Rubripirellula tenax: one gene and its partner. The protein of the gene in region 2 binds, or shares a complex with, the protein of the main gene of each other region. Links are inferred from orthologs where the notes say so. Each region holds a gene or a part of one and is shown on either strand. Other genes may lie near its edges.

Evidence for each region.
Region 1: the proteins of Poly51_RS09200 (region 2) and Poly51_RS04160 are in contact, whole or in part, in a crystal structure (PDB 5UE9), measured with the Lactococcus lactis proteins. The link is inferred for Rubripirellula tenax from one-to-one orthologs. Residues at the interface, in WP_023189152.1 of Lactococcus lactis: Leu4, Gln5, Ala47, Ser48, Met49, Leu50, Leu51, Arg52, Arg53, Met95, Leu98, Arg223, Met224, Ala225, Cys226, Ile228, Gly229, Ala230, Cys231, Tyr232, Ala233, Val235, Glu236, His237, Asn243, His244, Ala245, Lys247, Glu250; in WP_025017116.1 of Lactococcus lactis: Gly25, Phe27, Phe29, Glu32, Tyr33, Lys35, Tyr36, Lys48, Phe56, Thr60, Pro61, Arg62, Val63, Ala64, Glu65, Thr66, Ala67, Ser68, Gly69, Met70, Ile74, Gln77, Pro223, Glu251, Phe274, Ala275, Pro277, Phe278.

What each region holds. Positions count from the first base shown.
Region 1 is NZ_SJPW01000001.1:1,118,048-1,128,341, reverse strand. The notes cover bases 3,112-5,954. They hold Poly51_RS04160 (dihydroorotate dehydrogenase), read left to right. Parts: upstream 3,112-4,001; coding sequence 4,002-4,907; downstream 4,908-5,954. Other genes in these bases: Poly51_RS04155 (YiiX/YebB-like N1pC/P60 family cysteine hydrolase), read left to right, coding at 4,916-5,954; Poly51_RS04165 (phosphopantothenoylcysteine decarboxylase domain-containing protein), read left to right, coding at 3,308-3,937; Poly51_RS04170 (TerB family tellurite resistance protein), read left to right, coding at 3,112-3,299. Outside these bases: Poly51_RS04185 (GDSL-type esterase/lipase family protein), read right to left, coding at 1-6; Poly51_RS04180 (shikimate kinase), read left to right, coding at 16-561; Poly51_RS04175 (hypothetical protein), read left to right, coding at 763-2,781; more of Poly51_RS04170, read left to right, coding at 2,937-3,111; more of Poly51_RS04155, read left to right, coding at 5,955-6,199; Poly51_RS04150 (hypothetical protein), read left to right, coding at 6,215-7,012; Poly51_RS04145 (DUF2585 family protein), read right to left, coding at 7,017-7,586; Poly51_RS04140 (sulfatase family protein), read right to left, coding at 7,583-8,992; Poly51_RS04135 (GxxExxY protein), read left to right, coding at 9,261-9,635; Poly51_RS04130 (sulfatase family protein), read right to left, coding at 9,643-10,294.
Region 2 is NZ_SJPW01000002.1:917,137-927,417, forward strand. What follows is about bases 2,473-5,302. They hold Poly51_RS09200 (dihydroorotate dehydrogenase electron transfer subunit), read left to right. Parts: upstream 2,473-3,364; coding sequence 3,365-4,240; downstream 4,241-5,302. Other genes in these bases: Poly51_RS09195 (pseudouridine synthase), read left to right, coding at 2,473-3,362; Poly51_RS09205 (NADPH-dependent assimilatory sulfite reductase hemoprotein subunit), read right to left, coding at 4,265-5,302. In the rest of the region: twin-arginine translocase subunit TatC, read right to left, coding at 1-463; Poly51_RS09185 (type I phosphomannose isomerase catalytic subunit), read left to right, coding at 612-1,601; Poly51_RS09190 (membrane or secreted protein), read left to right, coding at 1,809-2,078; more of Poly51_RS09195, read left to right, coding at 2,163-2,472; more of Poly51_RS09205, read right to left, coding at 5,303-6,013; bifunctional methylenetetrahydrofolate dehydrogenase/methenyltetrahydrofolate cyclohydrolase FolD, read left to right, coding at 6,186-7,091; UDP-glucose 4-epimerase GalE, read right to left, coding at 7,140-8,132; site-specific tyrosine recombinase XerD, read left to right, coding at 8,306-9,259; Poly51_RS09225 (PEP-CTERM sorting domain-containing protein), read right to left, coding at 9,386-10,177.

The DNA of each region.
Region 1 (10,294 bases), on a different replicon or contig from region 2:
TGTCATCGTTTCAGCATGTTCATTACGCGCCATCTTTATTTGACCGGTTTTCGCGGGACGGGAAAAACGTCCGTCGCTGCTCGATTGTCGGCCGCCTGGGCCGTCGCGACCATCGACTTGGACGACGTCATCGAAACGAACGCCGGAAAATCGATTCGCGAGATTTTTTCGTCTGGCGGCGAGTCGCATTTCCGCGACCTCGAAACCGAGGCACTTCGCGTCGTCGCGGCCGGCAAGCCGTCGATCGTGTCGTTGGGCGGTGGTGCCATTCTACGTGCCGAGAATCGCGAGTTGATCGAATCGACGGGAATTCGTGTCTGGTTGGATGCGACGCCAGAGGAGATTTGTGATCGCGTGCTCGCCGATGCGTCGACGACAGAGCGCCGGCCGGCGCTGACGGAATTGTCCCAGCGAGAAGAAATCCATCGCCTGATGGCCCAGCGACGGGATTTGTACCAAGCGTCCGCCGACCACCACGTCGACACGACGGGCAAGTCGGTTGACGAAGTAGCGAAGTTGGTGATGGAAGCCGTCGGACGAAATGGAGGCGAGAACGCCTGATAACAAGGTGGTTCCGCAAGGACGGGAATCCGCCGTTCTAAAAAGTCTCGTTTGGCCGCGGGCGTCTATTGATAGCAAGGCAGATGTCCCGCCAAGCTCTCAAAAGCAGTTCCACGGTGGGAATGATCTTGTCTTCGAGGACCGCGATAGATTATCGGGAACTGAAAGAAGCTCAAATTCGCCTTTCAGGACTCGCTCGCGATGCAATCGTCACGACGTCGAACAATATCGAAACTATCGCCTATCCTGCTGTTCGCCTTTGGCATCCTCTTCGGATCGCCGGTGATGGCCCAGGGATCGGTATCGTTCCAGCCGTACACCGTCTACGTGGCTCAAGAGGAGTCGCACGCCCGATGCGGTCCTTCGGCGACCGACTATCGCACGGACGAACTTCGCCATGGCCAAGCGCTGGAGGTCTATTACGAAGGCAAAGACGGTTGGTTGGGCATTCGGCCGCCCGAGTCGGCGTTCAGCTGGATCCCCGCAGACACCGTTGAACGCGAAAAATCCAGCAACACAGGCGTGGTCATTGAGGATCGCACCGTCGCATGGATCGGCACCCACCTGGGTCGCGCCCGTTCGTACAACTGGCAAGTTCAGTTGTCCAAGGGCGAACCGGTCACGATCATCGGCAAGAGCGAACGCGAAGGACCCGATGGGCCTCAGTTGTGGTACCGCATCGTTCCGCCGTCGGGCGAGTTTCGCTGGATCCACCGCGATCAAGTCGTGATCAACAGCGAACAGCTGATCGAAACGATGGCAGTCGCTCAATCGCAAAACGAAATCATGTTTGCCGAAGCCGGGCCCACGTCGCCTCGCACGCAAAGCATCGAGCCAAAGCGAACGGCACGCCCCGCCGCGCAGCCGATCGCGGCGAAACCCGCTTCGAGTCGCCGAACGCATCCGTCCGGTGTTGCTCAAGCATCCGGTGAATCGGTGCTGGAGAACGACGCCGATGATATGGAACTGATGCCGATTGGCAGCGGCCTAAGAGACTCATGGAAATCAAGCGAGCCGAGCGAAGCCGAAGACTCTCGCCCACGGACCGCATCGGTCGAACTTGAATCGCCTCCATCGCTGGCGCCATCGCCAAGTCTGGGCGTCTCACAGCAAACCGCCTCACAGCAACCGCCGGTGGCGAATGAACCCACTCGGCGGAAAGGTCTGATCGCCTCAGTCGCGTTCTTGGGGCGGCCGACTTTGACGCCGATCGGAACGTCAACAACCACCGCGATCCCACCGGTGCCGAACGATGACAATTGGACCAGCGGCGCCGCGCGAACTTCCAATGCGGTCGCAAGCGCTGAAGCACCGCAACCGATGTCGACGCCGACCACCGCGATTGCTCAACCGAGTGTCGCTACGCAGCAGAGTGTTGTATCGCAGTCGAGCATTCCGGTCGAAATGAGCCTTCCCGCACCGGCGCCCCCAGCGTCAACGATCATGCAGGTTTCTGGCCAGGCACCGATGCCGGCTCAAAACTTGGTTCCCCAACCCATGGCGAGTCCTGCGGTTTCAGGATGGATGCCCGCCGGCAGCATGCCGGCGGCTGCGGCGTCTTCCCCGTTACTAACAACGGCATCGACGTTGAACGTCGTTCCCGCCCAGCGCATCGCACAGATCAAAAGCGAAACCGCGAACGCGAGCGTTGATCAATTGACGATAACATTATCGCGTTTGATGGCCGGGCAAGCCTCGGCGCTTGAAACCGAACCTGTTGCGACTGCGGCTCGGACGATCGCTCGATCCGCCACCGATGCGAACATTGCATCGCAGGCAAGACTTTTGGCCGATCGCGCCGAACAATATGCTCTCGTTGCGACCCGTCGCGACGGGAACTCGATGATCCGAAACCAAGGCGATGTCGTGCTTGCCGATGCGACGATGCCGATCGGAACACCGACCAGCCTGACGGTCCCCGAACTTCCAATCGCGTCGTTTGACAACGCGCCGGCAACTGCAACCCAAACCGCAGCAACTGCCGACACGCCTACCTATGGCGGACAACTTGTTCAGGTCTATTCGGCTCGACCGCACAGCCCACCGTTTGCGTTGACCGATGGCACCGGCCGCACTGTTGCCTACGTGACCCCCGTGCCGGGTGTGAACTTGCGGTCGCATCTGAACAGCCGAGTCAATGTGGTCGGCACGGTCGGATACTTGCCGGGGCTGAACATGCCCCACGTGATGGCGTCACACGCGGTACGAATCGTCGAATAGACGCTGCGGCCATGTGATTTCGGAAAAACCACTTTTTCGCGGCGACGGCAGCCTATCGCACGCCCGGATTCCGCCCGTCGAAGCGGCTGCCGACGAAGCTACCCCGGTGGACTGGGATACTGGTTTAACGGACGTGGTAGGGTTACCATTTCGGCATGAGTACCGAAGAAATCAAACATCGCCGCCAGCAACTCCGCAATCTCGTCGTGATGGCTTTCGCGGACGGCCAGTTAGGCGAACGCGAAGTCCACTTGGTGGCTGACCGCTGTGCCGAGCTGGGGCTAGACGAATACGATCTGCAGAAAGCGGTCGAGTTCGGACTGGGCGACGAGGCCGCCTTGGAACTGCCGACGGGCGCCGAAGCGAGCGAAGAGCTGCTCAAAGACATGATCCGCATGATGGCCGCCGATGGCCATTTGGACGAAAGCGAAAAACGGTTGTTCGCGCTCGCGGCAGCCAAGATGTCGATCTCTACCGCCGACGTGCAGCGGTTGATCGACGAAACGCTTAGTTCGTGAGCAAAGCGGTGGCCCGAATCTTGATCACCTCTGGTCCGACGCGTCAATATCTTGACCCGGTTCGCTATTTGACCAACGCGTCGAGTGGGCGGATGGGATCGGCGTTGGCCGCCGCTGCGCTGAACCTTGGCCACGAAGTCGTCGTCATCTCGGGTCCGGTGTCGGTCGAGTACCCCAACGCGGCAACGGTCATACCCGTCATCTCGACCGACGAGATGCTGCAAGCCGCCGTCGAAACATTCAAGACGTGCGACGGCGCGATCGGTGCCGCAGCGCCATGTGATTACATGCCGCGAGAAATGCAAACGCAAAAGATTTCCAAGACAGGCAAGCCGCTTGCCATCGAGTTGGTCGAAACGCCCGATGTCGTCGCCACGCTCGGCCAAAATAAACGACATGACCAATGGGTCGTCGGCTTCGCTTTGGAAACGGAAGACCGACACTTCCGCGCGATCGTTAAATTGGAACGCAAACATTGTGACTTGATGGTGTCCAATGGTCCCGCGGCGATCGATGCGGCCGACAACGAAGTCGAACTGCTTGATCGCGACGGTGCGGTCATCGAAGCCATCCAAGGCACCAAAGAACACGTTGCCGATCGGTTGCTGAAGCAAATCCACGATCGATTGATCCGTTGAAGCGACATCAACATTGCAACGATGCGACCATTAACAATCAACTCCTCTGAACCCGAAAAGCTCTGTGGACCTCTCCGTATCGCTTGGCCGTTTGCAGCTTAAGAATCCGATCATGGTTGCTTCGGGCACGTTTGGTTACGCCCGTGAAATGGAAGGCATCGTCGACGTTCCTCGGCTCGGCGCGGTGCTTCCAAAGACCATCACCGCCGAACCTCGCGTCGGAAACGCGCCTTGGCGAACGGTCGAAACCACCGCCGGATTGCTCAACGCGATCGGGTTGGACAACGACGGCGTTGACGCGTTCTTAGAGAATCACCTTCCTTACTTGGCTGCATTGGGCACGTCGGTTGTGGTCAGCGTTGCCGGTCGAACCGAAGACGATTTTGTTCAGTTGGCGCGTCGTGTCGGTGAACGCGAGGGAGTCTCGGCAATCGAGCTGAACCTTTCTTGTCCCAATGTCAGCGGTGGCATCGACTTTGGCACCAACGCCAAGTCATGCCAAAGCGTTGTCGCGGCGGCGCGCGCGGCGACGGACGTGCCGATCCTGGCCAAGCTGACGCCGAATGTGACTCGCATCGACGAGATTGCTCGCGGTGCAGCCGACGGCGGCGCCGACGCGGTCTGCCTGATCAACACGGTTTTAGGCATCGCCGTTGACTGGCGAAAACGCAAGCCGATGCTGGGTAACGGCATGGGCGGATTGAGCGGCCCCGCGATCAAGCCGATCGCGCTTCGGTGTGTGCACCAAGTCGCTTCGGCCGTCGACATCCCGATCATTGGGATCGGCGGTATTGCAACGATCGATGACGTGATGCAGTTCTTGGTGACCGGCGCCAGTGCCGTTCAGATTGGAACGGCGAACTACTATGACCCGACCGTATCGACGCGGCTGATCGACGAACTACCATCCGCCTTGGCAGAGATCGGTGCCACCACCGTCGGCCAGTGCGTTCGCACGCTGAACAAGTAGATCGACTCATGACGACCCTTTCCGCGACCGACGTTTCGACCGTCACGAATCTTGCACAACACATGCGTGAAATGCGTGTGCGTGCCGAATCGATGCGGGCGGAGTTTGCGACCGGCGACCGCGGTTTCTTCTCGCCGATCGAGGACGACCAGGTCACGCATCTTTGGGTCTCGTACCACATGGCGCGGGCGGCGCTGCTAGAAATCCTGCACACAATCCGCACGACGGCCGGAAAAGCACGCGAAGACAATGCGGCCGAGTTCGCACTGGCGTACACGTCGGCGCTGATCCTGATCGATGCCGCTCGCACCCTTCGCGACCAGTTCGGTAAAGACGTCCTGGTGCGCCGAAAACTGAACGAATCGTATTCGTTGTTTGGCATCGACCGGAACAGCTTCGATACAATCCAACTGTCGTTGACCGATCCCAAAAATGCGATCGGCGTTCGACGTGCGAACCATTTCTATGACGACAATCGGGAACTCTTCCAGCGGTTGTCGTTGGCCGACGAGAATGTGGCGCGGTTGGTCTCGCTGATCGATGTCCTGCGCGAACGAGTTGCGATCGGTGCCAAGCGTTACCTCCGCGCTCGTGTTCATCAACTTCGCCAAGACACGCGTGAGCGATTGGTCGGCCAGAGCTTCGCTCGCTCGGTGTACGCCATTCAAGAATGGGGTTCGCGATTGGTCAGCAGCATTTCGACCAAGCCCGGCCACGTCGCCCGATTGCCCGCCCACGTCGCGGACGCCATCGCGGCGATCATTCAACCCGGCGACGTCTTTGTGACGCGAAAAGAAGCCGCCGTCACGAACTACTTCTTGCCCGGTTTCTGGCCACACGCGGCGATGTACGTCGGTAACGATCAGGTCGTCGAATCACTTAAAGACGGTGTTCGAGTCCGCACAATGGATTCGCCGCTGGGAAACGATGCGATCGCGTTGATTCGTCCGACACTCCCTGCGCCGCAAATCGATCAAGCCATCCGGCGCGCCCATTCGCATGTTGGTAAACCGTATGACTTTGATTTCGACTTCACGCGATCCGATCGCATGGTTTGCACCGAAGTCGTCTATCGCAGTTACGAGGGCCTCGGCGGGATGTCATTCGAATTGAAGAAACGCGCCGGACGGCAAACGATTTCGGCCGAAGACCTCTTGGAATTAGCAGTTGCCGGGCAGTCTTTCTCTACAGTTGCCGTTTACTGCCAGCGATTCGGTGACGCTTTGTTGACCGATCACGATGTGGCACCCGTGATGAACGCGACCGTCGCCACCCTGAAAAACAACTCTTAACTTCGCTACTGTAATATGAACTTACTCGATCGAATCGACCGGATCGTTCGCCCGATCACGATTCCTAACCTGACCGCCTTGCTGGTCGGTTGCCAGTTCGTGTTTTGGATCTTCAGTCTTGTTGACCCGACGATGATCGAACGAGGCACTTTGATTTGGGACAAAGTGATCGAAGGCGAAGTCTGGCGATTGGGAACGTTCTTGCTGGTCGCGCCGACGAGCAGTCCGATCTTCGCGATCTTCTACTTCTATATCTTCTACATGATGGGAACGGCGCTCGAACAACAATGGGGCAACGTCCGATACTGTTCATTCATGTATGTCGGACTCATCTTGACGTTGATCGCCGCCGGTATCGCGCACGACCAATCCGTGACCGGTTTCTTCCTCGAAGCAACCGTCTTTTTGGCCTTTGCGACCTACAACCCGAACTTTGAATTTCTCTTGTTCTTTGTACTGCCGGTGAAGATCAAGTACTTGGCGTGGCTGCAAGCGGCTTGGTACGTTCTGACGTTTCTTGCCGCGCCACTGGCTGGCAAGATGTTGGTTCTAGCATCAGTCGGAAACTACTTGCTGTTCTTCGGACGCGGGCTGTTTGGCCGCGGTGTTAGTCTGCAACGCAAAATGGCGTGGAACAAGAAACAGGTCAAACAGTCCAAGACGCCGCGACACGTTTGTCACGTCTGTGGCATCGACAGCACCACGGACCCAAGCGCCGACTTTCGATACTGCAGCCAGTGCGACGGCCATTTCGCGTATTGCCAAGATCACCTTCGCGATCACCCGCACGTGAACAAGAACGCAGTGAAGTAGCCAGTCACGAGACACCCGCACTCTGCCATTCTTTGATCGCTTCGACGGGCGAAACCAACATGATGACGTTCAACGTCAAGCAATCTCGGATCGTCACCAGCAGCACCAATTCCACGACCAGAAAAAACGCGATCGCCGTCAACGGGCGGACCCGTGAAGCAAACGCGTAGCCCAACAAGCACGCGATCACGTCGAAAATCGAGTTGGCGATCGAGTCACCAAAGTAATCCAACGAGATCGTGCCCTCGCGGTATCGGTTGATGATGATCGGCGAGTTCTCCAAAATCTCCCAACCGGCTTCGATCACAGTCGCAAGGATCCACTTCACATGGGTCGGAACCTTTGTCAGCAAGTTCAACGCGGCAAAGAAAATCAAGCCGTGCAGCACGTGTGAAAAGAAATAGGGATCGATCAAGTGCTGCGACGCATGAGACGTCCAAATGTCCCAGGCCCATGGGACCGGACGTCCACAGGCACACCACCACGTTCGCCTCATCGCTCGCAGAATCGTGACCATGACCACAGTCACGCCCACAATCCAGGCAACACAGCGAGTCCGTTGGTTGGCGTTCAATGGTTGGTTCCCTGCAAGACCGTTCGACTGGATTCGTTGTTTTCGATAGCGTCCCACATCGACGTCAATTCGGCCACCTTGTCCGGCATGTCGTTGTAAAGGTTGGTGGTTTCGGCCGGGTCGTTTTCCAAATGATAGAGCTGGCCCAATGGATCGCCTCGCTTGGCGGCGATCTTGCTGGGTTTCGAAAAACCTCCCGAACCAAGGCCCAAAATCAATTTCCAAGGCCCGCTACGGATCGTTTTCAATTTGCTGCCGCTCGACAACGCCAACGAAGATCGAACCGGTTCGTCGCTCCCGTGAAGCAGCGGCAGAATGCTGAAACTGTCGGGTCCTTCGTTTTCTGTAAGTTCCGTTTGCGCGACGGCGGCAAACGTGGCCAGCATATCGACGAACGAAATCGTTTGATCGCAACTCGAACCGGCTTTGACTTTGCCGGGCCATCTTGCAACGAAAGGCATTCGGTGCCCGCCCTCCCAAGCGTCCGCTTTCATGCCGCGCAATCCGCCGACCGAATCGTGCGAAAATCGATCTACGTCTTCGGCGTACCAGACCGGTCCGTTGTCCGATGTGAAGATGACCAGCGTATCGTCGGACATCCGCTCATCATCCAACGACTTCAGCACACGACCGATTTGTGCATCGACCATCATCACGAAATCGCCGTACATACCAGCGCCACTCTTGCCGCGAAAGGCTTCGACGGGCAACCATGGCGTGTGTGGCGCGGGATAGGCCAGATAGAGGAACAACGGCTGTTCGCGATCGTGGGCTTGAATCACCGAGACGGCTTCGTCGGTGAATCGCGGCAGGACTTCATCGAGTTCCAGCCCCGGCGCGATTCCGCCTTCTCGCCAAAACTCACCCTGAATCGGTGACCATCCCTCGCTTGAATTCGCTTCGATCGAGTCCGTCGGTGGATCGACGGCCCGGTTGCCCGAAATGTAGAAGTAGGGCGGGATATCCGTCGATGCTCGGATTCCAAAAAACGAATCGAATCCACAGTCCACGGGTCCACCCGGTAACGCATTCTCGTAACCGTTCTCGTTGAATCCGAGGTGCCACTTACCGACCATCGCCGTGCGAAATTCGCGTCGTTTTAGCACGGTCGCAATCGTCGCCTGATCGGGTCGGATCAGCGCGTGCTTTGGCCACTTGGAAACATCCGTGCGAAACGGGTAACGCCCGGTCAACAATCCGTACCGCGACATGTGGCACAGTGGTCCGGAGGCGTGCGCATCCGTGAATCGCATTCCGTCGCGAGCGAGCGAATCGATATTCGGCGTCGCGATCTTCGACTGTTCGTTGAAGCAAGCTGGATCGCCATAACCCATATCGTCGACCAGGATGAGGACGATGTTCGGAAGTTTGCTAGTTGCTGCTTCTAGCGTCGTGGTATCGAGCATGTGTGAAAACAGTGCCGCGCAAACCGCAAAGGCAAGTGCCGTTGTTCGATATTGCAAATTACGTGAGAGGCCTAGGCAGCAATGGACGCATCTTAGTTGAAGCGTCGACGTGGCTCGGATCTGAATCATATTGAATTCCTATTTTGTAAAACCACAGACAAACACAGATGGACACAGATTTGAGTCTGGAATGTCTGATCTGATCTGTGTCCATCTGTGGTTGAGATTTCCCAATTGAGAAGGACTAAAAAATGGTGGCGACGCATTACTGAAGACTGAGACGCATCGGATCATTGGGGCTTCTATGGAGGTGATCAATACGCTTGGACACGGTTTTCACGAGAAGGTTTACGAGAATTCACTTGTCATCGAATTTGGGCTCCAGGACATTCCGGTTAGTCAGCAACCACCTTTCCCGATCATTTACAAGGCCGTCGACGTCGGCCTCTACATCCCCGACTTGATTTGTTTCGATGCGGTCGTGGTGGATGCAAAGACGATTGACAAAATTACCGATCACGAGCTTGGCAAGATGTTGAACTACTTGAAAGTGACCGGTTTGCGAGTTGGAATGATCATCGATTTCAAGCTTGCCAAATTGGAATTCAAACGATTCGTCCGATGGTCGACTGCCCTGGTGTGACCTCGACTCACGGTCGGTTTGCAGTCGCGTTGTACCCAGGGTCGCCCGCGTCGGCTGGCATCGACGCATTCCATTTCAGCACCGCGTTCACCAAACGCTTGGTGACGTTTGCGTTGTCCGCCGAAACATCGTTGGCCTCTGCCGGATCCGCCGACACGTCGTGCAGTCTGGCGCGGCCACCATCGTAGTCGCAAAGCAGTTTCCAATCACCGACGCGGACGGCCAAGTCGGGAAGGTCGGTGTACTTGCGAAAATCTTTGCGGTCGGGCGGACGACGGAAAAAGACAGGCGTCTTCCGCGAATCGTCCGACTTTCCGATCAGAGTGTCGGCAAGGTTTTCGCCGTCGAAAACTGTCGCTTCGGGCATATCGACGTTGGCTAACGTCAACAACGATGGAACCAAATCGATCGCGGCGATCAACGAAGAACGGTTCACACTTCCACGCCGCGGCGACGGAATCAGGCCTGGACCCCACACGACCAACGGCGATCGAATGCCGCCTTCAAATAGCGTCGCCTTGGTCCCTGAATACGGTCCCGCCGTTCCCCCGTTGTCATCTGGGCCATTGTCCGAACAAATCATGATCAACGTGTTGTCTCGCAGCTTGTCGTCGTCGCGAATGCGATCGAGCAATTTCCCCATCTGCATATCCATTTCT
Region 2 (10,281 bases):
ATCCCAGGATATTGGCCAACTCTCGAGGCTCGATCGTGACCTGAGCGGTTTCGTCGGTGGACGTTTGGCCCGACACCGAAACATCGGCATCGCTCGCCGGTGGCACCACGGCCCGCAACGAATCCATCGTTAGGTTTTGATATTCTTCGGGAACGTCGTAGACGATCTCCGCGACCAGTGATCCGCCCGAAAGGAAGGCCCGAAGCGGTTTGACTTCGTCGGATTTCGGATCGTAACCCATCCGATACAAGTCGCGATCGGCCTGGAATTCGCGGATCGCAGATTCCAGCGGTTTTTGAATGAACAAAATCACGCTGTCAGCGAAGAACAACCCGAACAACATCCCGAAGGTCAACCACATGATTGCCTTCACCAAACTTTGGCGAAGTTCATCCAGGTGCTCCCCGAACGTCATCGTCGAATTGTCAAACAGGTCGTCTTTGGGGCGAGCCAATCGGTCCACGAATCGTGTCTCACATGGGCCAGAATCTGCTCTGGCGTTAAAAAGGGACGTATATTTCCAACAGTGTAACAGCCGGCGGCGAAAACGCCCGGGCCACCGATATCCTGAACGTCGCAAAATCTTGGTTGTCACCGACAAAAATACGCCGATGAATGCCTATCCGCTCACCTTTCACCCCGTTTTGAAGCAAACCATTTGGGGCGGTCGCCGCTTAGGCACCCAATTGGGCAAGCCCATCGGCGCAGATTCCAATTATGCCGAAAGTTGGGATATCGTCGATCATGGGGCTGACCAGAGCGTTGTCGCCGACGGTCCGCTGGCCGGAAAGACGTTGGCAGAAGTCATTGCGTCTAACCGCAAGTGGTTGCTCGGCGATGTAGATGTAAAGGGAATCGATTCGAAAGGATCGGGGCGGTTTCCGCTGCTGTTCAAATATCTCGATTGCAACCGCGTCCTGTCGGTCCAAGTTCACCCCGACGATCGATACGCCGCCCAGATGAGCCAACCCGACTTGGGAAAAACCGAAGCCTGGTATGTCGTTGCTGCCGATCCAGGAAGCCTGATTTATGCCGGTCTGAAATCGGACGTCAACAAAGCGACTCTGCGTGAAGCGGTGCAGGCGGGTCAAACCGAACAGGCACTGCATTCATTTCAGCCTCAGGTCGGCGACATCGTTTTCATCCCCGCCGGAACGGTACACGCCCTCGGTGCGGGTCTGGTGATTGCCGAAATCCAGCAATCCAGTGATACGACCTTCCGTTTGTTCGATTGGAATCGCGTCGACGAGCAAGGCAACAGCCGGCCGCTTCATATTTCAAAGAGCCTGGACGTGACGGACTATGCATCGGGTCCTGTGATGCCCCGGCGTCCGGACGAAGAAGTCGCAGGCTGGCAAACGATGGTCCAGAGCGACAAGTTCGTGATGCAATTGATGACCAAGGGCGTCGACACCCTCGGCGGCGACGGCAAGTTTCACATCGTGACCGTTCCACGCGGGCGAGTGACATTGGAATTCGCCGGCGAGACTCAGACACTCGGTGCGGGCACAACCATGCTGTTACCGGCGGCATCGTCGACGTGCAAAGTTGCGGTGCCATCGCCTGATTCCGTCGTGATGGCGTCGCACTTGCCGGACTGATGCGAACGACCCGAACTGGGTTCCACGATTCCTCAGGGATCGGAACGGAATGCTTGCTAAGCGTGGTGCCAGTCGGTCGATCGAGACCTTGATCCCACACGTCATTCCTTCGGGTGACAAAGTCGCTCTTACAAGTGACGGCGAAACCTATGTATGGTTGGCCGCGGGACGCCCCCCGATCAACCAGTTTCTTGGGAATTCATCGTCATGACAGGTCGCCGATTCGCGTCTCTTTCCAGTTTCGGTTTGGCTGCAATTGCGGCCATCGCCATTTCCGGATGTCGGGGTAACGGTTTTTTCCCGCCCGCCGGGCCGATGAACCAGCAACAAGCCAACGCGATCGCCCACGATCCGTTTCCTCAAAACGGCATCGCTCCGGACGAATTGGCGTCTCGACCACCGGATTACCAACAACCCCTGCCCGAAGCCGTGCGGAATCGACTGGTACCCGACGCGATGCCTTGGCTGGGACGTTAGTGATTGCTCGGATTGATCCACTACGGGATTGGACTCGGTTTTGGTAGGTTGGGTGGTTAACGCCCATTCAACTCCAAGACCATCATGCCTCGTAAAACCGCCAAGAAACGCCCCTCGAACTCCGCAGGCGATCCCTCCACGCTGCGTCTGCAACGTGTTTTGGCCGGCGCGGGCTTTGGTTCGCGACGCCAGTGCGAGGAATTGATCGAAGACGGCCGCGTCCACGTCGATGGCGTGGTCGTCGACAAACTGGGATCTTCGGTCGACCCGGAAACTCAAAAGATCCTGGTCGACGGCCAGCCGCTGCGGAAACAGAAAACGGTTTACTACGCCGTCAACAAACCCGTCGGTGTGGTCACGACCAATCGCGATCCCCAGGGCCGGCCGCGAGTCGTCGACTTGGTGCCACCCGACGAACGCGTGTTCCCGGTCGGTCGGTTGGACCTCAGCAGCGAGGGTCTGATCCTGCTGACCAACGACGGTGAACTGGCCCAGCAATTGACGCACCCCAGCTTCGGCGTGAAAAAAGTCTATCGCGTGATCGTCGCGGGCAAAGTCGAAAACGAAACGATGAAGAAGATGCGTGAAGGCATCTACATCGCCGAGGGCTTCGTCAAAGTCGATGGCGCGAAGCTGCTGAAGTCGAAAGCAAAATCGAGCGAGCTTGAAGTCACCCTTCGCGAAGGCAAGAACCGCGAAATCCGCCGCATCTTCGCCCGTTTCGGTCACAAGGTACAACAATTGCGCCGGATCGCTGTCGGACCACTGAAATTGGGGGACATGCCGCCGGGCGCGTACCGAGTCGTTGCTCGTGATGAAGTCGACAAGCTGTGGGCCGCCTGCGAAGCCGCCGAGAAAGAATCGGCCGCGACTTCGGCGCAAAAACGATCCAGTGGCGCCAAGCGAGCAGCAAAGAAGTACGGCGTAAAGGCTTCCAGTCGAACGACAAAACCGGGTGGCAATACGGCCGGGAAATCAAGCGGCAAGAAAGTCGGGCGTGCCGCAACGAAGTCGACGCCGGCGACGTTTTCGCTGCCGAAGAAACCTTCGAGTGGCGGCGTCATCATCGGCGGCGATGCGAGCCCGAAACTGGACCGCTCACAACAGAAAGAGCACGTCGTCCAACCGCGCCCCAAAGGCGGAAAGCGAAACGCGGCGGGGCGTGACGCCGATGGCGAAGGAACGCGATCAAGTCGACCACCATCTCGCGGCGCGAAGCGAAAAGGATTCAAGGGTAAGGGCGGCGGTGGCCGTTCTTCGGGACGAGGCACGAAGAAACGATAACGATGTCAAAACTGCATGCCGACTACTACGCCGATTCGATGGTGCAAATCGACGGCGCGATCGAATGGAATGAACCGGTTGGCGAAGAAACCTATCGCATCCGAATCGTTGCACCAACGCTCGCCGCGGCCGTGGTGCCGGGGCAATTCGTGATGATCCGGATCAAGGGAATCAACGCGCCACTGATCGGACGAGCCCTTGCGGTCTATGACGTGATCGCCGACGAATCGGGATCACTCCGGTGCATCGACTTGGTTTACCTTCGCAAAGGCGTGATGACGACGGCGCTGGCGAACTGCCAAGTCGGTACCGAAGTCACGGTGTGGGGACCGCTGGGCAATGGATTTTCTAATCGTCCGTGCGACCGACTGATCATGGCGGTTGGCGGTATCGGACAAACGCCGATGTTGCTGCTGGGCCAAGAGGCACTGGGTACGCGAACGTTCGGTGTCGACCGAGCGTCGGGATGGGCAAGCTCAGCGGAAATCATCTACGGCGCCCGGCGAGCAAGTCTGTTGGCCGGTGTCGACGATTTTCGCGGCGCCGGATTCGATGTCACCCTGTGTACCGACGATGGTTCCGTCGGCGAAAAACGTCTGGTGCCAGACGTCCTGGCCGAACGACTGTCCACAATCGAAGCGGGCACGCGAGTCCGTGTAGTGACGTGCGGCCCCGAAATCATGATGCAAAAAGTGGCTCAGACGTGTGAAGCCGCGGGCGTCGATTGCCAAGTCAGCATGGAAACGCCCATGGCGTGCGGCATCGGCATCTGTTTCTCATGCGTCGCCAAAATCCGCCAAGACGACGGTGAATGGGACTACAAACGGACCTGTGTCGAAGGCCCGATCTTTGACGCCGAGAAACTTTGCTGGGATTGAGTGCTGCGAAGCCCTCGCCGGTCTCTATGGCTTCGGTGCCGCCTCGGCCATCACGGCCAGGTCTTCGGCGCCAACGCGGGTGCAGAAATCGCCTAGTGACTCGGTGCCTTCTCGGTTCGCTTTGAACGCTGCGAAAATCGCGATTAGCTCATCCACCACGACGTCATCCGATACCAAGTCCTTGTAGATGAACGCCAATCGATTCCCCAGCCAACCGCCGCCGGCGAACACCGTGTACTTGTCCTTGGCTTTCCCAACCAACGCGATGTCCGCGTTGTAGGGACGAGCGCATCCGTTGGGGCAACCCGTCATTCGGATCGTGAATCTTTCTTTTGCCAATCCCAATTTCGCCAACGGTGCTTCTAAGCCATCGATGATGCTGGGCAGCCGACGCTCGCTTTCGGTAATCGCAAGTCCACACGTCGGAAGCGCTACGCACGACATCGACCAACGACGAACGGTGCTGGTGTCTTCGGTGATCGGCATTTGGTTCTGCTTGACCAGACCGATCAGCTTGTCTTTGTCCGCTTCGGCAATGTCGGTGAAGATCACGCTTTGGTGACCCGTCATACGAATTTCGGTTTTGAATTCGTGGCACACCGCACGCAAAGCCGCTTTGAGCTGGTGGTTGTTGTCGTCGTACAAACGGCCGTTTTCGATGTTCAAGCCATACGACCACTTGCCGTCGCCTTGCGCTTGCCAACCCATGTGATCGTCCACTTCGTGAACGTCGTCGGGCGTGCAGTCGGCCAACTTTTCGCCGTAGTACTTTTCGACTTCGGCGCGGAACTTTTCGATGCCCCACTCGGCGATCAGGTACTTCAGTCTCGCCACCTTACGGTCGGCGCGATTTCCGTTGTCGCGTTGAACTTGCAAAACACACTGGCAAACTGCGACAACTTGCTCGGGCGTCGCAAACGCCATTCGCTTGGCCAACGCCGGGAATGTCTTCGCCGCCGACGGCGTGGTGCCCATGCCGCCGCCGACCAACACGTTGTATCCGATCACGTTGTCGTCGCGGACGATCGCCAACAGCCCGATATCTTGGGTGTAAAGGTCGACGCAATTGTCGTCAGGAAAACCGATGCCCATTTTGAACTTACGCGGCAAGTACGTCGCACCGTAAAGCGGTTCAACGGCATCGCCACTGACGCGGCCATGAACGGTGGGACCCTCGTTGCCGCCGCCTTCCAGCGTCTTTTCGCCGGATTCGGGATCGGTTAGCCAAAGTTCGTGGTAGGCACTCGTTTGCGGCGCCATCGCGGTGGTCAACTCGTCGGTCAACGCTTCGATTTGGGCGTGAACGTTGCCGGTCCGCTTGGCCGGACAGCACATGATGTTTCGGTTCACGTCGCCGCAGGCGGCAAGTGTCGACAACGCCATATCGTTGATCCGCTTGATCGTCGGCCGCAGGTTGTCCTTCAGGATTCCGTGCAACTGGATCGTTTGGCGGGTTGTGATTTTCATTGTCGAGTTGCCCAGTTCTTCACAGGCATCCAGCATCGACAAAAACTGGTCTGATGTGATCCGACCACCGGGAATCCGCAGCCGCAGCATCATCGAATAGGCTTTTCCGCCGCCTTCCTTCTTGGCGGCTCCCCGTGCATCGCGGTCGTCTTGCTGGTACGAACCGTGAAACTTCAGCAATTGCAGATTGTCTTTATCGAAGTGGTCGACGGGAGCGGCGACTTCTTCACCGATCGTGCCCTTCAAATACTTGCTGGCGGTTTTGATCGATTCGACGGGGCTTAATTTTGGTGTGTCGGTAGACATCGAGACACAAATCCTGTGTGATTTCTAATACGTGGGGGGCGAAGATTCGCCGGGCGGTGCTTTTCAATGCGATTCGTTACAGTTTCCGCAGCTCCAGCCTTCTGCGTAACTATACCGGTCGCCGCCGTTTCTCACTATGGCGATCAATTCGGACGTATTGGAAGTGAAATCGATGACAGCGAGACTCTTGGACGGCAAACGCGTCGCCGCAGAAATTCGTGACGAAGTGGGCAACGAAGTCCGTGCATTCGTGCAATCGGGCGGGCCGACGCCGTGTTTGACGGCCGTTCTGGTCGGCGAAGACCCGGCCAGCCAGGTTTATGTGCGAAACAAAGCCAAAGCCTGTGAAAAAGCGGGAATCGACGGCCGGACGATGCGACTTCCCGCCGATACGACCCAAATCCAATTGGTCGAAGTCGTCCGCGGGCTCAACGCCGATCCGGCCGTTCACGGCATCTTGGTCCAATTGCCGCTGCCGGCGGGCGGCAATGGCGGACAAGGCTTTAACGAGCGGGCGATTTTGGACACGGTCGATCCGAACAAGGATGTCGACGCGTTTTCCCCCGTCAACGTGGGCCTTTTGATGCAAGGCCGGCCCAGGTTCTTGCCCTGTACCCCACACGGCATCGTCCAGCTTTTGCATCGCGAAAAGATCTCGGTGGCCGGCAAGCACGTCGTCGTCGTCGGCCGCAGCGACATCGTCGGCAAACCGATGGCCATGATGTTGGCCCAGCGAGACGGTTCGTGTGGCCGCGAGGTTGCCAACGCTACCGTCACGATCGCCCACAGCCGAACCGCCAACCTGGCCGAAGTTTGTCGATCCGCCGACATCCTGATCGCGGCTGTCGGCGTCCCGGAAATGATCGGCGGCGACATGGTTGCCGATGGGGCCGTGGTGATCGACGTCGGTATCAATCGAGTCGAAGACGGCGCTGGCGGCTACAAGTTGGTCGGCGACGTGAACTTTGCCGAAGCGATGGACAAGGCGTCGGCAATCACACCGGTGCCCGGAGGCGTCGGCCCACTTACGATCGCGATGCTGCTGCACAATACGCTGCTGGCCGCGAAGCAGTCCTAGCCCGGTCAACGCCAAGCTCAACGCCAAGCGTTAACGGTACAAGCCCGATCAAACCGATGCCGAAGCGTATCCCTTGGGATGGCTCTGGTGCCATCGCCATGCCGTTTCGATGATCGATTTCACGTCGGTATACTTGGGCTCCCATCCGAGCAACTTCTTGGCCAAACGGGCATCGGCGACTAATTCTGGCGGATCGCCCGCACGCCGCGTTCCCATGATTTCGGGGATCGCGTGGCCGGTGACTTCGCGGCAGGCGTCGATGATCTCACGGACGCTGGTGCCTTTGCCGGTGCCAAGGTTCACGCACAATCCCTTGCCCGCTTCCAAACGCTCCATCGCCGCCAAGTGGGCAGCGCCCAGATCGTCGATGTGGATGTAGTCGCGGATACAAGTTCCATCGGGCGTCGGATAGTCGTCGCCGTAAATGGTGATGGCTTCACGTTGCCCCAGCGCGACTTGCAACACGATCGGGATCAAGTGAGATTCCGGCGTGTGGTCTTCGCCGATCGTTCCGTCGGGCCGAGCACCAGCGGCGTTGAAGTATCGCAGCGCCGCGTAAGCGAATCCATATGCGGCGGCATAGTCGGCCAGCGCCTGTTCAATCACCAACTTGGTAAACCCGTACGGGTTGATGGGATGCTGTGGCGTGGTTTCAGGGATCGGCACGATTTCGGGTTCACCGTAGGTGGCCGTCGTGCTGCTGAAAACAATCTTTTTGACGTCGGCTTCTCGCATCGCATCAAGCAATTCGAGCGCCGCGATCACGTTGTTGCGATAGTACAGCGATGGATCGTTGACGGATTCGTTGACCAGTGCGAACGCGGCGAAGTGCATGACCGCGTCGATCTTCTTGCCCTTCAGCGTCGACACCAACTTGGCTTGATCGGCCAAATCGCCCTGCACCAACATTCCCGGCGGGACCGCACCGGCGTGGCCTCGCGAGAGGTTGTCGTAAACCGTGACCGTGTGCCCGGCGTCCATCAACGTACGGACTGCGTGTGAACCGATGTAACCGGCGCCGCCGACAACCAAAACATTCATAACAAAGTGATACTCAAGAGGAATCCGGACAACCCGAAAGCTCGTCCGCCGATTGTTCGCGGAGGGCAGGTTTCGACGACCAGAATAGATAGTCGATCGATCCGCCGAAAGGGAAACCTTTGACGGCAGCCCTGCGCTAGCGATGCGATTTCCCCACTCCCCGGATCCATTTGATGGCAAAGCGAACCACGAAACTGCAGCAACTTGCCCAGTCCGGTCCGGCGCCGAAGTCGGGTCGGGCGACGCAAACGTTGTGTAGCGATTTCCTGGACTATCTACGCGGCGAGTGCCATTTGGCGGCCAATTCGGTTGCCGCCTACGGTCGCGACATGACTCGTTTTGTGACTTGGGTGGGCGATCGGCGACTGGGCGGTTTGACGGTCGGCGACCTGACGGACTACATGGGCCAATTGCGAACATTCGATCTGGCGCCCGCGTCGATCGCCCGTAATTTGGTCGCCGTTCGTACGTTTTTCAAGTTTCTGCAGCTCGAGGGCGTCGTCCAGGACAACCCGGCCGAATTGCTGGCCACCCAAAAGATGTGGCAGCGGATGCCCACGGTCCTGTCGACTCGCCAGGTCGACACGTTCCTGAGATCGCCGAAGAAGACCGACAAGTATTGGCAGCGTGACGTGGCGATGTTGGAAGTGTTGTACGCGACCGGATGCCGAGCGTCGGAGGTTTGCACACTGCGTGTTCGCGACCTGTCATTGGCCGATCGCTATTTGAAATGCGAAGGCAAGGGCGGCAAGCAGCGGATGGTGCCGATCGGATCGACCGCGATCGCGGCGATCCAGCGATACTGTGCCGAACTGCGAGGCGAGTTGGCGGCCAAGATGCCGCATCCGCCCGAGGAACTCTTTCTATCTCGCAGCGGCAGACCGCTGGATCGGATCCAGCTTTGGCGGATGGTCAAATTGTACGCGCGACGTGTCGGCATCGACTCGGCGATCAGCCCCCACTCGTTGCGTCACAGTTTCGCGACCCATTTATTGGCCGGCGGCGCGGACTTGCGGCAAGTCCAAGAAATGCTCGGTCACGCCAGTATCCAAACGACGCAGATCTATACGCACGTGGAACACTCGCGACTGAAGAAGGTCCACCAGCAGTTTCACCCGCGGGCGTGACGCACGACGCAAGGCTAAAAGATTTTAGACGCACGAGTTTGCCGAACGGAATTCAACACACATTGTCCGCACGGTGCGATTGGCTACCTGACCCAATCCCATGCTTTCGTTCTTCTTAAAAAGAATCTACAGCCTCTTGGGGCGACGGCGAAAGAAAATCGCACCCAGGCAACTTAAGCCGCAAAATGCAAGGGAAGAAGGTTCGGGAACAGCAACGAATCGCTTTACAGCCAAGTCGCTGATCGATTCGATCGGCAAAAAGCTCAACTGCGTGACACCACCCGTTGCCTTGTCGAGTGACAGAAAACGTTCTGGGTTACCGTTGTCGACCGAAAATAGATTATTGGAGCTATCGAATGCGAGCCCTTGCGCGACATCGGATAGGCTAACCGAGTTGATGATACCGCCAGTCTCAGTGCTGATCGTTACCAGTTCGCGATTGAGCGTATTGACACCATAAAGCAAATTTTCATTGTCAAACTCAAGCCCGGCCACAATCGATGCGTTATGCGAACCGATAGCAGTGGCCAACCCCGTTGCCAAATTTACCGACAGGAGTTCCTTCGTATTGCGACTCATACTAAATGCGTTTCCGAATGAGTCGATCGCGAGACCATCGACGCTCGTAAATCCAGTGGCCCCAATGAGCGAAATGGAAACGTCGTTGGGGTTAATGCCATACAGGTTCCCCGTACTGTAATCGAGTCCGAAGAGTGCCCCAGTTGGACTGAAGGCGAGCCCCGAAATTGAAATGGGTTGGGTTGAGATTGATCCGACCACAGTGAAATCGAGTGTAGCTGAATCGATGGTAACCAATCGATCTCCATTGGAGTCGACACCGTAAATCAAATCGCCTTGGGCCGCATGGCCTATCAACCCGGCAAGCAAGAACGCGGTCAATTTCAGAAGCTTCTTCATCTCTTTTCTCTGCAAAGTAATGCGGCGTTGATGGTGAATTCCAAACGAAGAGCGACTAGCGCGACGGGGCACGATTGATTCGGCTTTTCAAACATGAGCCGAGT